Regions from separate parts of the Arthrobacter sp. NPDC056886 genome, predicted to be linked through region 3. Evidence: riboswitches for the same ligand, from Rfam matches in the RefSeq annotation. Region 3 holds a riboswitch; each other region holds the start of a gene.

Region 1 (3,268 bases), on a different contig from region 3:
TGGACAACGTCTCCAGTGCCCTCGAGGCCCGGCAGGAGAGCGAGATGAAAGTGCGGCAGTTCGTCGCCGACGCGTCCCACGAACTGCGCACCCCGCTTACAGCCATCCGCGGCTACACGGAGCTGATGCGGATGACCGAGCATTTCACCCCCGACGGCGCGAGATCCCTCGCCCGAGTGCAAAGCCAGTCCGAGCGGATGACCACGTTGGTGGAGGACCTGTTGCTGCTGGCGCGCCTGGACGAGGGGCAGCCGCTCAAGATCTCCGACGTCGATCTCACGCAGCTGGCCATCGAGACGGTGAGCGACGAGAAAGTCATGGCACCGGACCGCATCTGGCAGTTGGAACTTCCGGAGGAGCCCGTGGTGGTGCGCGGTGACGCGACCCAGCTGCACCAGGTCCTCGCCAACCTCCTGTCCAATGCACGCAAACACACGGCTCCCGGGACCAAGGTGGTCACAGGCGTCATGCGTTCGGCGGACGGCAGCGCCGTGGTCACCGTGACGGACAACGGCAACGGCATCGCTCCGGAATTCGTCGGCAAGGTCTTCGCCCGCTTCGCCCGGGCCGACGCGGCGCGCACTAATCCCGCAGCCAACGCCGCAGCTAACTCAACCGTCGTAACGGCGGGGGCCCGGTCCGGGGCCGCCGCACGCTCGGTTTCCGGCGCGGATTCCCGTGCTGCTTCCGGCAGCCCGGCCGCCAGCAGCCGGGGTTCGGGCACGGCCACTGCAGCGCCGACCTCCGAGGGCACGAGCGGGTTGGGTCTGTCCATTGTCCAGTCCATCGTGGACGCCCACGGAGGGACCGTCGAAGTCACCTCCCGGCCGGGCCGCACGGAGTTCGCCGTGCGGCTGCCCGCGGCGCCGCCGTCGGCGTAGCCAGCCACACGAACCGCACGTCGGTATCCCCCGGGTATCCGGCGCAAGCCGACACCCCGCCGCTGTGACTCCTGTTACCAAAATGTGACTTAAGCGTTTGGGTCCTGTAGCGTCTTAGGAGTGCGCTGCCATTGGTGCCGCATATCCGGATGGACGCCAAACTCTGCCGCTTCCCGGATTCCGCTAGAGCAGGCAGAGGCGGGGGACCCAGAGTTCCCGGGCATTCTGCATTTCATGCGCCCTCGGGGTGAAGCCGACACGTGATGTTCCGTGCGGCCGGATGACCTCATCCGAACCCGACAGCTAACTTCGCCGGCGTTGAGAGGCCATCATCATGACTGAATTCCAGGTACAGCCGCGCCCTGACGGCGATTCCCCTTCCAGCTCCACCAAGTCGCGCCACCGCGCCGAACCGGCCACGCAGGCATCCGCCCTGTCCAGGCTGGCCACCGGGCTCGGCATCACCGGCCGCCGCGCCGCCGTCATCACCGCCGCCTGCGCCATGCTGGTGGGGGGCGGCGCTGCCGCCCAGGCGGCAGAACCGGGCGCCCACACGACGAAGGTTGGCAGCCAAACGGCCACTAGCGCCGACCCGCTGGCCAAGCTCAACTTCGAACGGGTCGAGATCGTTGCGCCCACTATTCAAGCGGACCACAGCGTGGCAGCCAAGGCCCCGGCGGCTAAGCCCGCCAAAGCAACCGCCCCGGCTGCAGCGGCTCCCGCCAAGACCCCGGCTCATGCGGCCGCTCCCGCCAAGGCTCCCGCACCCGCCAAGGCCCCGGTTCGCGCAGCCGTACCCGCCAAGGCCCCCGCTCCCGCCAAGGCCCCGGTCGCCATCGACGATCCCGCCGGCGCCCAGGCCTACGCCGCGGCCCAGCTGGGCCGCTATGGCTGGGCACCTAACCAGATGCAGTGCCTGCATAAGCTCTGGACCAAGGAATCGGACTGGAAGACGACTGCCACCAACGCCAGCAGCGGCGCCTACGGCGTGGTCCAGTCCCTGCCCGCCTCGAAGATGGCGAGCGCAGGCGCCGATTACAGGACCAACTACCGGACCCAGATCAACTGGGGCCTGAACTACGTCAAGGAACGCTACGGCTCCCCCTGCGGCGCACTGAACTTCCACTACGCGCACAACTGGTACTAAACCGGCACTAGCCGGCCCACCAAGGGAGGCCCCGGATCCACATGGATCCGGGGCCTCCCTTTTTGCGTCTCCCCGGCCGGACCTGCCGCACTGGCCGGACTTCCACAGCACCCGCACAGCCTGACCATAAAGCCCACATATGGGCCGCCGGGAAAGTTGAGCCATGACATCCACAGACCAGGCCACAGGAACCCTGCCCCGCTCCACGGCGACGCCGGCCGGCCCGGCGGCACCGGCTGCACGGTCGGGGCTCGCCCTGACCGACGCGCCCGTCCCGGCCCCGTCGGCCGGGCCACTTGCCGGACCCGGCGGCCGGCGCTCAGCCATTGACACGCGTACCAGCACACCCGTGCTGGACATCACCATTCCGGTCTTCAACGAAGAACGGGATCTCGAAGCCTGCCTGCGCCGGCTCCATGCGTACCTTCTCGGCGCCTTCCCGCACTCCTTCCGAATCACTGTGGCGGACAACGCCAGCACCGACGGAACGCTCAAGGCGGCGGAACGCGTAGCCCGCGAGCTGCGCGAAGTGAAGGTGGTCCATATGGCCGAAAAAGGCCGCGGAAACGCGCTTCGCAAAGTGTGGCTTGCCTCGCCGTCGCCGGTCCTGGCGTACATGGACGTGGATCTGTCCACTGATCTGGCCGCCCTCGGGCCGCTCCTCGCGCCGCTCATTTCGGGGCACTCCGACCTAGCTATCGGGACGCGGCTAACCCGCAACTCGCGCGTGGTCCGCGGACCCAAGCGCGAATTCATCTCGCGCAGCTACAACTTGCTGCTGCAGTCCCTTATGGGCGCCCACTTCAGCGATGCGCAGTGCGGTTTCAAGGCGATCCGGGCGGACGTGGCACGGCAGCTGCTCCCCCACACGCTGGACAACGCCTGGTTCTTCGACACCGAGCTGCTGGTCTTGGCAGAAAAGTGCGGCCTGCGCGTCCACGAAGTCCCGGTGGACTGGACCGACGACCCCGATTCCAGCGTGGACATCGTCCAGACTGCCCTCGCCGATTTGCGCGGAATGGCCCGGTTGAGCCGGGACCTGGTTTCGGGCCGGGTCCCGGTGCCCGAACTGCGCGCCGCCCTGGCCCGCGGACCGCTGCCAGCCGCCTCAAGGACCCAGGAACAAAGCTCCGGCGGAAGCCTCTTCGGGCAGCTCGTACGCTTCGGCAGCATCGGCGTCGCCTCCACCCTGGCCTATCTGGCGATTTTCCTGCTCTGCCGCGGGATCATGGACCCGCAG
Region 2 (3,268 bases), on a different contig from region 3:
AACCTGCTGGAGGCCATGGCCGGCTACGGTGCTGGTTCGCGGATCACGGTCAACCGGCTTGCGGAACCGATCCAGGTGGAGCCGGAGCTTCTCACCCAGCTCGACGAGGGTGGAATCCGCCCTGGCGCCCTTCTGTCGCTGGAGCGGGTGGGGGAGTACATCTCGGTCCGCGTCCCCGATATCGAGGGCGCCTTGGAGCTCCCGCCCGAGGTTGCCGCGCACGTCTTCGTAACAGTGGCCTGACCAGCCACAACTCGTTGGTCATGGGACGACCCATGAGTTCTGCACAATTGCGGTTACGGATTTATTACCGGGCGGCTTAATCGCCTATAGTTAGTGGCCAGTACCGATACCAAAGCGTTACCTGATCCGAAGCCGAGCCCTGCCAGCGGATCAGTCGCGGAACCATCTCCTGGCAGGGGCGGGGGAACCACTTTCGGCTGCTGCTTCAGCAGCCTTGGGGTGAAGTCCGTCAGCGGCAAGCAGCTTCCACCGAAGTATCCCTGGGATGCCCCTGTGCCTGGCTGCTTGCAACGGCGGACCGGGTCTTTGATCTCTCTGACCCGAATCCGACAGCTAACTTCGCAGGCTATCCAGAGAGGAACCCTTCTTGACCACCCAGACCGCCAGGGGCCGTCGCCGCGCGACCGGTCCCGCTCCGGAGCCGCGTCCCGTCGTCGAGCATATGGCCGACCGCCCGCGCGACGCGCACCGCGATGAACGGCGTCGCCGGCGCAGTCCGTTCCGCCAGGTAACGGAGTTTGCCTCGGCCAGCGGGGTCGGCCAGAAGGCCGGGATCGCCCTGGCCGCAACTGGTCTGGTTCTTACCGTGACGGTCCCCGTCACGAGCCCGGTGATGGCCTCCAATACCGCCGGATCCGGCGCTCTGTCCGCTGCCGTGCAGCCGGATGTCACGGCCGCCGCGGCCGCAAAGGTCGACTTCAGCCGCACCGCCGTCACCACCAAGGGCGACCCCGATGGGAAGCTCAAGCAGCTGCTCAGCGCCCAGTCTGTGGGAAGTATCACCCGCGCGGCTTCGGCCGGCACCCTTGGCGCGCCGCTGGATCATCTGGTCACAGCCTCGCCCTACGGCTACCGTGTCAGCCCAATCACCGGAGGCGCGGGGGAGTTCCACCGCGGCCAGGATTTCGCTGCCCAGTGCGGCACGGCGGTCCATGCAGCGGCCAGCGGCACCGTGACCTTCAACGGATGGCATCCCTTTGGCGGTGGAAACCGGGTGGTCATTGACCACGGTAATGGCCTTGAGACCACGTACAACCACCTGTCCTCGGCCTCGGTCAAAGTTGGCCAGAAGGTATCGCGCGGTGACGTCATCGCGATGAGCGGGACCACCGGCGCCTCCACGGGCTGCCACCTCCACTTTGAAGTGATGGTCAACGGCGACGTCGTTGACCCCCTCGGCTGGCTCTAAATAGACGATGGGCCGCTCTCAAGTGCTTGTGACACGCCGTGATCTGAATGTGACATTGGGCCCGGACTCCTGTAGGGTTTGAAGCACGCCAACTTTTCCGAAGTTGGCGCTCTTGAGTGGATTGCCTAGCTCTGCCACCGCTCAAGGTCCGTTCGCATTACATCGTCTGGCAGGGGCGGGGGAACCAATTTTGGCCTTCGAAAGAAGGCCTTGGGGTTAAGTCGCAAAGCTTCCCAGGAAGCAGCGCGGCCGGGTGACTCCCATCCGAATCCGACAGCTCACCTCGTAGGCATTGGGAGAGGCTACTTTCGTGTCTTCACGCCACAATTTTGCGCGCATGCGCACCGGCGAGGCTCTTTCGAGCCCGCTGGAATCCACATCACGTGCCGCCCTTGCCGGCGCCCGGATGGGATCACGTTCCGCAGGCTCAATCTCTACCGAGTCCGGACAGCATGCAGTTTCCGCTTTTGGCGCGTCTTCGCAGTACACCCTTCGCTAAGTAACCCATTTCGGGGCGATCCGGCGTACCCCCAAGATGCCGGAGCGTCCTCAAACCGTGCCCGAAAGCGCGCGGTCCAAGGATCACGAAAGAGAGAACTTAATGACTACTCGTGCAACCGTTGCACGGCACCGCGCCGAGGTCACCAAGACCAACTCGCTGGCTGTTATTGCCAAGGCTGTCGGCGACAACGCCGGCGGCATGGGCCGTCAGGCCGCGGTCATCGCCGCAGCCTCCGGTCTGGTTCTGACCAGCGGAATCGCAGCCAACGCTGCTGAGACCAATGTTCAGCGCGAATCCACCTCCGCTTCGGCCCTGGAAGTCCAGTCCGCCGCTCCGGCCACCATCTCGGCCGCGTCCACCATCGCGATCTCCTACGAGAAGCCCGCTGTGACCACGTCGCCGGCTCCCGTCGTCGAGGCTCCCAAGCCCGTCGTGAAGGTCCAGGATTCCACGGCCACCCGCGCCGGTGGCACCGAGGCTGCCGTCAGCGGCGGCGTCGCAGCCCAGGCCCCCGCCGGCATCGGAAGCGGCTCCGGCGCGACCATCGCCGCCGCTGCCTACGCACAGATCGGCGTGGCGCAGGACTGCACCGCCCTCGCCACCAACGCCCTGGCCGCGGCCGGCATCCACTACCACGGCTGGCCGGCAGGCTACCTGTCCCTCGGCCGCACCGTGAGCGCCGGCGAGGCACGCCCGGGCGACCTCGCCTACTACCAGAACGGTGGCGTGGGCATGGCTCACATCGCGGTCTACGTCGGCAACGGCATGGCAGTCCACGGCGGCTGGAACGGCGGCACCACCGCGCTGTATAGCGTAAACGTCGGCTCCGGCCCGGTCTTCATCCGCGTCGGCGGCTAAGCAAGACCTCCAGCACCTTCGAAAGACCCCCGCCTGTCGGCGGGGGTCTTTTGCGTTCCCGTGCAGTGAACTTTCCGCGCTGAGGACATCGCCGATGAAAAAATATTCGGTGATCCGGCACCCGAGTGTTTACTCTTGTGTAATCGATCCATAGCCCGACCATGCAGAGGGCAGCCGGCCCTCGTGCCGCTGGCGGGTGCGGCCGTGAAGAGGTATGCGGATGCGCACTCTCGTTCTGAATGCTGGATATGAACCCCTGGCGGTCATCACCTTCCGCCGGGCGCTCGTCCTTGTCCTTACCGGGAAGGCCAGCGTGGTGGCCGAAGGGGACGACCCTGTCGTCGGCCCCCAGGACATTCTGGGCCGCCCGTCCGTGATCCTGCTGAACCGCTACATCCGGCCGAGATACAACACCATGACAGCGGTGAGCCGCCGCGGTGTGCTCCGCCGCGATGCCCACCGCTGCGCCTACTGCG
Region 3 (3,268 bases):
ATCGCCGGGGTGGCGGGAATCTTGCTCGCAGGCATCGTCGGGTGGCTCAGTGCGCGCAGCGCCATCCGCCCCCTCGGTGATGCTCTGGCCAGGCAACGGCGCTTCGTCCAGGACGCGAGCCACGAATTGCGCACACCCTTGACCATCCTGGACACCAGGATCCAGCTTGCCCAGCGCAACACCGTGCCCGGCTCCAGGCAAGGCCAAGACCTTGCCAGTATCCGGGAGGACGCAGCAACGCTGACCGGGATTGTCAACGAACTGCTCCTCGCAGCAACCGCGGAAGCCCCGGACCGCTCCGCACCGCCTGCCGACCTTGCCGACGCTGCCGCCAGCGTCGCAGGCAGCCTCCAGCAGGTCGCGGACCAGCGTAAGGTGCGCCTGAATTTCGTGGCCGATGCCCGGCCGCTGGCCCGGATCGAGAAGAATGCACTGAGCCGTGCCGTACTTGCACTGGCGGACAACGCCCTTGCCCACACGCCTGAGGGCGGCCAGGTGTCCATCACGACGTCGATCGAGCAGAGCCGCGCCGTCATCACCGTGGCGGACACGGGGACCGGCATCACCGGCGTCGATCAGGCCCGAATCTTTGATCGCTTCGTGCGGACCGCCAGCACTGACGCTTTACAGGGACAGCGGAGCTTTGGGATCGGCCTGGCCTTGGTGCGGGAGATCGCCGTCGCTGCCGGGGGCACCGTCGAGGTGGCCGCGACGGGTGCCGAGGGCACGGTCATGAAATTCACGCTTCCGCTGGCCGGGCACGGAAACCCCTGAGAACCATATGCACAGAAAAGACCGGCGATCGATTGCCCCCAAGGGAATCGATCGCCGGTCTTTCCGGACTGTCTGGCCCTGGAAGGGGCAGTGCGGCTTAGGCGCGGACGAAGGTCACGCCGCCGGTCGCGGTGAGCCAGGACAGCGGGTGGACCATCGTCTGGTTCTTACCGTTCATGCCGCCACTGACCACCTGGCCGTTGCCGGCGTAGATGCCAACGTGACCGGACTGGACCACCATGTCGCCGGGCTTCGGGGCTGCAACGATGGTTCCGAGGCCAAGGAAGGCCCGGGGACCGATGTCACCGACAGGCTTGCCCGCGGCGCCAAGGGCCTTTTCCACCATGGCGGTGCAGTCCTGGGTGATGCCCACCTGGCTGTACGCGGCCGAGAGCATGATGGCGTTGCGTCCGGCGGCAGCGGGTGCCGCGGCAGGCGCTGCCGGAGCGGACTGCACCTTGATGGTTGCCTTGGGTGCAGCGGCCGGTGCTGCTGCAGGCGCAGCAGCACGGGCAACGGCGGGGGCCGCGGCGGGAGCCGGCGCCGCGGCAACGGGCTTTTCGATCACCGGTGCTGCGACCGTAGCTACCGCCGGGCGGTCAAAGCTGATCTTGACGCTTGAATCGGCGTTGACGGGAGCACTGACCAGTGCGTTGACGTCAACTTTGGACGCCGGAGCGGAGTCGCGCTGCGCAGGTGTTACGGCTGCGTTGGCTGCCATTCCGCTGGTGAGGACCAGGCCGGATGCGGCGGCGAGGACGGCGGCATGGCGCGCAAAAGTATTGATTGAAGACATGAGTGTAGCCTCTCCCAGTGCCTGCGAGGTGAGCTGTCGGATTCGGATGGGAGTCACCCGGCCGCACTCCCGGGCCCGTCGCTGCGGGCACTGTGCGGCTTCACCCCAAGACCTGCGTAATCAGCAGGCCAAATGTGGTTTCCCCGTCTCTGCCGGTAGTTGATGCGAGTTATCCCCGGGCCGCGGCAGAGTTAGGCAATCGGCTGGGGAGCGCCCGTATCGGAGACAACAGGCGCCTATCCACCGTAACGCGAACCGCATGCAAATGTCACATTCAGGTAACGGCGGCCACACTACGGTCCCTCATTGCCCATGGGGCGGCGCCGCATCCGAACGTAGGATGATGCCATCAGCACCACGCCGGAGCGGAGGCCCGAAATGAACAGCCACTGTGTCGCCATCTGCCAGCTGAGTAATCAGCCCCACGCGGATTTCGACGTCAACACCGAGCTGCTGATCCTGGACGGCCGGGACGTTCACGTGACCACGTGGGACGCGGAACCGCGCGACGGCGGCTTCGACGAGCACGTCCTCAATGATCGGGTGGACGCCCTCGGGTACATGGTTGTCAATGACTGGGCCTTCCTGGACGGGAAGGCCTACGCGGTGGTGGAGCGGCGGTCAGGCCCGGTACCGGCCCGCGGCGGCGAGCCGTGACATTCCTCTCCCTGGCGCTGATCGCCGTCGTCGCCCTGGCCGGCCCCCTGCTGGCGCTGCCGGTGCGCTGGCGGTTGCCAGTGGTTCTGGGCGAACTGCTGGCCGGCATCGCGATCGGACGCTCAGGGCTGGGCTTGGTGGACCCTGCGGACCCGACGTTTATTCTGCTGGCCAACATCGGGTTCGCGCTGATGATGTTTGTGGCCGGGACCCACGTTCCCGTGAGGGATCCCCAGATCCGCTCCGCCCTCGGCCACGGCTCTCGCCGGGCTATTGCGGCCGCAGCGGCAGCGGTGGCGGTCGGAACCGGCATCGGCCTGCTCTTCGGGACTGGACATGCTCCCCTCTACGCAGTGCTGCTGGCGTCATCGTCGGCCGCCTTGGTTCTTCCGATCATCGATTCGCTGCGGCTCGGCGGACCCCATGTCATCGCCATGACCGCGCAGGTGGCCATCGCGGACATAGCCTGCATTGTGGCGTTGCCGGTCCTCGTGGACCCGCCGCACGCAGGCCGCGCGGCGCTGGGCGTGCTCACGGTGACCGGCTGCGCGGTGGTGCTCTATTTCGTCCTGCGCTGGCTCGATCGAAGGGGAATCAACGGGCGCATGCACCGACTTTCGGAAAGCCGCAAGTTTGCCCTCGAGCTGCGGATCCAGCTGGTCGTCCTCTTCGCCCTGGCCGCAGTCGCGACGTGGAGCAACGTGTCCGTGATGTTGGCAGGCTTTTCCCTCGGCCTTGTGGTGGCTGCCGTCGGCGAACCGAGGCGGCTGGCCCGGCAACTGTTCGCCCTCAGCGACGGTTTCCTGGGGCCAGTGTTCTTCGTGTGGCTTGGTGCATCACTAACGCTCAAGGACTTGGCGGGGCATCCGGACATGATCGCCCTCGGACTGGCCCTCGGAGCCGGGACCCTGCTGACGCACGCCGGCCTGGCCTTCCTGGGGCTTCCGCTGCCCCTCGGGGTGTTGTCGGCGGCCCAACTCGGCATACCGGTGGCGGCGGCGAGCATCGGCACGCAGCTTCAGGTCCTGATCCCGGGCGAGG

Evidence for each region. Region 3 has a riboswitch for cyclic di-AMP ahead of ACFRJ8_RS03740 (hypothetical protein). Riboswitches for the same ligand answer to the same signal wherever they lie in the genome.
Region 1: linked by a shared signal. The riboswitch ahead of ACFRJ8_RS16195 (hypothetical protein) and the one ahead of ACFRJ8_RS03740 (hypothetical protein) in region 3 are both predicted to bind cyclic di-AMP.
Region 2: linked by a shared signal. The riboswitch ahead of ACFRJ8_RS18505 (NlpC/P60 family protein) and the one ahead of ACFRJ8_RS03740 (hypothetical protein) in region 3 are both predicted to bind cyclic di-AMP.

Annotation. Positions count from the first base shown of each region.
Region 1 is NZ_JBHUBT010000009.1:82,136-85,403, forward strand. Features, by position in the region: gene ACFRJ8_RS16190 (ATP-binding protein) at 1-881, shown strand, start outside; cyclic di-AMP (ydaO/yuaA leader) riboswitch at 1,026-1,211, shown strand; gene ACFRJ8_RS16195 (hypothetical protein) at 1,216-2,028, shown strand; gene ACFRJ8_RS16200 (glycosyltransferase) at 2,192-3,268, shown strand, end outside.
Region 2 is NZ_JBHUBT010000011.1:49,142-52,409, reverse strand. Features, by position in the region: gene ACFRJ8_RS18515 (metal-dependent transcriptional regulator) at 1-243, shown strand, start outside; cyclic di-AMP (ydaO/yuaA leader) riboswitch at 394-606, shown strand; gene ACFRJ8_RS18510 (M23 family metallopeptidase) at 611-1,432, shown strand; cyclic di-AMP (ydaO/yuaA leader) riboswitch at 1,555-1,738, shown strand; gene ACFRJ8_RS18505 (NlpC/P60 family protein) at 2,034-2,792, shown strand; gene ACFRJ8_RS18500 (HNH endonuclease) at 3,013-3,268, shown strand, end outside.
Region 3 is NZ_JBHUBT010000002.1:135,025-138,292, forward strand. Features, by position in the region: gene ACFRJ8_RS03735 (sensor histidine kinase) at 1-774, shown strand, start outside; gene ACFRJ8_RS03740 (hypothetical protein) at 872-1,570, opposite strand; cyclic di-AMP (ydaO/yuaA leader) riboswitch at 1,575-1,745, opposite strand; gene ACFRJ8_RS03745 (hypothetical protein) at 1,949-2,227, shown strand; gene ACFRJ8_RS03750 (cation:proton antiporter) at 2,224-3,268, shown strand, end outside.